Linked DNA regions of Blastochloris viridis. The main gene of each other region encodes a partner of the protein of the gene in region 2 in a complex. Links are inferred from orthologs where the notes say so. Each region holds a gene or a part of one and is shown on either strand. Other genes may lie near its edges.

The links. Proteins that work in one complex are often made in the same cells at the same time.
Region 1: the proteins of tldD (region 2) and BVIR_RS03680 are in contact, whole or in part, in a solved structure (PDB 5NJ9), measured with the Escherichia coli proteins. The link is inferred for Blastochloris viridis from one-to-one orthologs.

What each region holds. Positions count from the first base shown.
Region 1 is NZ_CP012946.1:826,953-829,878, reverse strand. It holds BVIR_RS03680 (TldD/PmbA family protein), read left to right. Parts: upstream 1-750; coding sequence 751-2,103; downstream 2,104-2,926. Other genes in the region: BVIR_RS03675 (3'(2'),5'-bisphosphate nucleotidase CysQ), read left to right, coding at 2,090-2,914; BVIR_RS03685 (DUF6101 family protein), read right to left, coding at 1-416.
Region 2 is NZ_CP012946.1:3,419,109-3,421,961, forward strand. It holds tldD (metalloprotease TldD), read right to left. Parts: upstream 2,215-2,853; coding sequence 787-2,214; downstream 1-786. Other genes in the region: BVIR_RS14865 (monovalent cation:proton antiporter-2 (CPA2) family protein), read right to left, coding at 1-380; BVIR_RS14875 (invasion associated locus B family protein), read right to left, coding at 2,684-2,853. UniProt on the Escherichia coli protein: Metalloprotease involved in CcdA degradation. Suppresses the inhibitory activity of the carbon storage regulator (CsrA).

The sequences.
Region 1 (2,926 bases), 2.6 Mb from region 2 along the record:
TCGCGCCAACTCCCGTCGCCATTGCCGATCAGGAGCGGGCAGCCGAGGCTCTTGGCCCAGGCTTGCCAGTCGGCGATGACGTCGTCGCAATCGTCGGCCGCCGACAGCGTCACCGACAGCGCCGGGTCGCGGTGAGCGAGCACCACCGCGATCTGGCTGTGGTCTGGGGTGACGTCGGGCTCGATTCGGACGACGACGCCGAGATAGCTCTCGATCGGCACGTTCAGCCGCATCCGCACCCCGGCCACCGCCCGCCGCACGATGACGCGGGTGCGGTCGATCTCGATTTCGCGAATACGTCCGTCGGCAGACGGATCGACCGCCGCGAAGCACGCAGGCAACGCGAAAGGATCGATCCGAGACGTGCGAGCGGCTCCGGAAGATAAACCGATGCCGCACTCAGTTTGACGCTGCATAGTACTCCCCGCCGGTTTTTATTCGTCCCGGTTTGACATGAAGACTACCGCGGCGGTTTCGCTATGCGCTTAAGAAGTTGGGTTAACTAAACCTGAGCTTGGTCCGTTCCGCAGCCATGCTTGACGCAACCTTTCCAACACCAACCCTGGCGGGTCCCGGCGGCGTTGGCGGCCGGCGCGGCGCGCGCGAGCCGCGCCCCCTCTTTCGGAAGCCGGCGCAGCTTTGCCAGAATTGCAGTTCACCTCTGGTCTGCCGCGCTGGCCCGCCCGGCGCTCGCGCAAAGCCGTTTCCACTTTGCTCGAAACGGCTTAAACCGCACTGGAAAGGACACCCATGACCGATCTCATCGACCTGTCGGCGCTTCAGGCGCGCGTTGAAACCTTGCTGGCTGCCGCCCGCCGTGCCGGCGCCGATCAGGCCGACGCCGTCGCGCTGCGCGGCGTGTCGCTGTCGGTCGAGGTGCGCGACGGCCGGGTCGAGGAGAGCGAGCGCGCCGAGGGCGATGACATCGGCCTTCGGGTGTTCGTCGGCCGCCGCCAGGCTGCGGTCTCCACCAACGACGTCGTTCGGCTCGACCCCGACCAGTTGGCCGAGCGCGCGGTGGCGATGGCGCGGGCGACGCCGGAAGACCCCCACGCCCGGCTGGCCGATCCGGCCCGGCTGGCCACGACGGTGGCCGATCTCGATCTGCTCGACCCCGTTCTGCCCGACGCAGCAGTGCTGGAGCGCCTCGCGCGCACCGCCGAGCAGGCCGGCCTCGGCGTCGCCGGCGTCGCCAAATCCAACGGCGCCTCGGCCTCCGCCGGGCTGGGCGGCTTCGTGCTGGCGACCTCGGGCGGCTTCCGCGGCGCCTATGTGTCCAGCCAGCACAGCCTGTCGATGACCGCCATCGCCGGCGAGGGCACCGCGATGGAGCAGGACTGGGAGATGAGTTCGGCGCGCCACGCCCGCGACCTCGACGCCGCCGCCGACATCGGCCGCAAGGCCGGCGAGCGCGCGGTGCGGCGGTTGAACCCGCGCAAGGTGGCCACCACCCGCGTGCCGGTGATCTTCGACCCCCGCGTCGCCGGCAGCCTGGTCGGCCACATCGCCGCCGCGGTCAACGGCGCCGCCATTGCCCGCAAGACCAGTTTCCTGCTCGGCAAGCTCGGCAGCGAAATCATGCCGCGCGGCACCCGCATCGTCGATGACCCGCTGCGGCCGCGCGGCCCGCGCTCGCGCCCGTTCGACGGCGAGGGCGTCGCCAGCGCGCCGCTGGTGCTGGTCGATGACGGCGTGCTGTCGTCGTTCCTGCTCGACAGCGCCACCGCCGACGAACTCGGCCTTGCCACCACCGGCCACGCCAAGCGTGGCACCGGCGGCCCGCCCAGCCCGGCGCCGACCAACCTCCATCTCGCCGCCGGCCCGCTGAGCCCGCGCGAGCTGATCGGCGATCTGGCGGAGGGCTTCTACGTCACCGACCTGATCGGCATGGGCGCCAGCATCGTCACCGGCGACTATTCGCGCGGCGCCTCCGGCTTCTGGATCGAGAATGGCGAGCTCACGTTTCCGGTGTCCGAGGTGACGATCGCCGGCCACCTCGCCGATATCTATCGCGCGCTGACCCCGGCGAACGACCTCGAATTCCGCTACAGCACCAACGCGCCGACCGTGCGGGTGGAGGGGCTCACCATTGCCGGACGCTGACGCTCTCGCCGATCCGGAATCCGCCTGCGCCGTTCTCGCCGCGGCCGCCACCGCCGCCGGCGACATCGCCCTTCGCTACTTCCGCGCCGACGTGCGCAGCTGGACCAAGGGCCCCGCCAAGTCGCCGGTCACCGAGGCCGACGTCGCGGTCGACGTCTTCCTTCATCAGCGTCTGCTCGAGCTGGCGCCGGCCTATGGCTGGCTGTCGGAGGAAACCCGCGATTCGACCGACCGGCTGACGCGGTCGCGGGTGTGGATCGTCGACCCCATCGACGGCACCCGCTCCTTCATCGCCGGTGGCGCCGACTGGTCGATTTCCGCCGCGCTGGTCGAGGACGGCCGCCCCATCGCCGCCGCGCTCTATGTGCCGGTCTCACAAGAGCTGTTCGTCGCGCGCCTGGGCGGCGGCGCCAGACTGAACGGCCGGCCGATCCGCGCCGGCGACCGCACCGACCCAGCCGGCGCCCGCATGGCCGGCCCCAAGCAGGGCTATCCGGCGGTGACACGGCTGATGGAGCAGGCCGGCGCGACCGAGCGGGTGCGTTCGCTGGCGCTGCGCATCGCCCGCGTCGCCGAGGGCGCGCTGGACGCCGCCTTCGCCAGCGCCGGCGGCAACGACTGGGACCTCGCCGCCGCCGCCCTCCTGGTCGGCGAGGCCGGCGGCCGGCTCACCACCCACGCCGGCGCCGGGCTGGTGTTCAACCGGCCAAAGCCCGTTCACGGCGCGCTGGTGGCATCCGGGGCGGCGCTGCACGGCCCGCTGCTGGCGCGGCTCGCCGACATCGGCGCGCCACCGACGCCACCGGGCTGACGGTCCAGGCCC
Region 2 (2,853 bases):
AGCGCCAGGCCGAGCCCCGCCACCAGCGCGGCATCGAACGGCCGGCCGAATGCCAGCGGCACGCACATCAGGGTGGCGCCGGTGATCAGCATCTGGGCGCCGCCGAGGCCGAGAATGTCGCCGCGCATCTTCCACAGCCGCGACGGCTTCATCTCCAGCCCGATCAGGAACAGGAAGAACACGATGCCGAGTTCGGCGAGGTGGGAGACGGTGCCGGGATCGTGGAACAGCCCGAGCGCCTGCGGACCGATCGCCACCCCGGCAAGGAGGTAGCCGACAATCGAACCGAGGCGGGCGCGCTTGGCCAGCGGCACCGCCAGCACCGCGGCGCCCAGCAACACCAACACCTGCTCGAACAGGCCAAAGCCGTCGGCGTGCATCCGTCCTCCAAGGGGTCTGCGATGGCATACGAAATCCGGCCGATCAGGCCGGATTTCGCAGGCCGCATCAGGCTTGCGCGGTACGAATCGTGCGGCGTCCGCCGCGCGCGTCCTTCTTGGCCAAGGCTCGTGACCACAATGCGGACAGGGGAACGAAAACCCGTGTCCCGATTCGGGACGGATGGTCACACTGAAGTGAGGAGCGGATTTGGTTGTAGCGTGGTCCCTGGGTCCCCGTCCCTCGCCCGCTGCGCGGGCTCGCCGGGGACGACCGGCCGAGCTGTCGCCGCCGCAGCTCGAAAATCCGACCACGGACCTTCACCGCCGAACATGGCTGCGAACCACCTCGCGGTCGTCCCCGGCGACCGCCGTCAGGCGGTCGGGAAGGGGACCCAGGCATCAAGCTTCACCCGGCGGTGCCGCCGACGGTGATCTTGTCCATGCGCAGGGTCGGCTGGCCGACGCCGACCGGCACCCCCTGGCCCGCTTTGCCGCAGGTACCGATGCCGGGGTCGAGCTCCAGGTCGTTGCCGATCATGGTGACGCGGTGAAGGTCGGAGGGGCCGTTGCCGATCAGCATGGCGCCTTTCAGCGGCGCGCCGACCTTGCCGTTCTCGATGCGATAGGCCTCGGTGCAGTTGAAGACGTACTTGCCGGAGGTGATGTCGACCTGGCCACCGCCGAACGCCACCGCATAGATGCCGTTCCTGACCGAGGCGATGATCTCCTCGGGGCTGCGGTCGCCGCCCATCATCACCGTGTTGGTCATGCGCGGCAGCGGCACGTGGGCGTGGCTCTCGCGCCGGCCGTTGCCGGTCGGCGTCATGCCCATCAGCCGGGCGTTCTGGCGGTCCTGCATGTAGCCGACCAGGATGCCGTCCTCGATCAGCACGGTGCGGTGGGCGGGGGTGCCCTCGTCATCGACGGTGAGCGAGCCGCGCCGGCCGGGAATGGTGCCGTCGTCGACCACTGTCACGCCACGCGCCGCGACCTGCTGTCCGAGCAGCCCGGCGAAAGCGGAGGATTTCTTGCGGTTGAAGTCGCCTTCCAGGCCGTGGCCGACCGACTCGTGCAGCATGATGCCGGGCCAGCCGGCGCCCAGCACCACGTCGAGCTCGCCGGCCGGCGCCGGCACCGCCTCAAGATTCACCAGCGCCTGGCGAATGGCCTCGTCCACCGCCGCCTGCCAGGTCTCCGGCGCGATGATGCGGGCGAAGCCTTCGCGGCCGCCGAGGCCGTAGCTGCCGGTTTCCATCCGGCCGCCGTGCTCGGCCACCACATTGACCGACAGCCGCACCAGCGGCCGCACGTCGCGGACGATCTCGCCGTCCGGCCGCACGATCTCGACCACCTGCCAGGAGCCGGCCAGCGAGGCCGACACCTGCTTGAGCCGCGGCTCGCGACTGCGCGCATAGGCGTCGATCTCGGCCAGCAGCGCAGTCTTGACCTCGAACGCCGGGGCACCCAGCGGGTTGTCGTCGCCATAGAGCCGCACGTTGGTGCGCTCCGGCGCCAGCGCCAGCGTGCCGCGATGGCCGGAGGCCACCGCCCGCACCGCGTCGGCGGCGCGGGCCAGCGCCGCCTCGGAGATGTCGGAGGCGTGGGCGTAGCCGGCGGCCTCGCCCTTGACCGCGCGCAGGCCGAAGCCCTGCGAGGTGTCGTAGCTCGCCGTCTTCAGCCGGCCGTTGTCGAACACCAGAGCCTCGCTCTGGCAATACTCCAGGAACAGCTCGCCATCGTCGGCGCCATCGAGGGCGTGGGCGGTGAGGCGCAGGGCTGCGGCCGGGTCGAGCCCGGCGCGGGCCAGGAGGGAGAGCGAGGACGACGCGGTCATGGGCGGGCTCCGGCTGTTGCCCGGAAGATAGGGCCGCCACCAGGCGATTGCCAGTTCGGGCGATCGCCAGCCGTGCGCCTCATACGGTTTCCGGCCGATCAGGTCGGAGAACCGTATTCCGATCGCCGGAAAACCCTTATTCGCAAAGGGGTTTTCGGCGAGCTTGTTTCCGGGAGCCCGAAGGGATCATCCGGAAACCGTATCGCGTGTTCCTGCCGCGGATCATGGGTCCCCTTCCCTCGCGCGGCTGACGCCGCGCTCGCCGGGGATGACCGGAGGTGGTTTCACCGCCAAGTTTTCTGGCCAAGTTTTCCGGCCGCGCCCACGACACCCTCGATGCGTCGTCCCCGGCGAGCATCGCGAAGCGATGCGAGGAAAGGGGACCCATGATCCGCGACGCCAAAGGATTAAGACGCCCCGCCGGCCGCTGCCACGGCGGGTGGCGGCGGACCACCGTCGCGGCGGAGCCTCAGGGCAGCTTCTCGAAGCCAGGGCCGAAGCCGTTGAGCTGCATCGGAATGCCGATGCCCTCTTCCGGGGTCTGGAAGATGATGAAGGTGGCCTGCTTGCCGACCTTGAGCTGGCCCAGCAGCTTTTCGTCCATCACCACCTCGGCGACGCAGCCATTGGGCAGGCAGC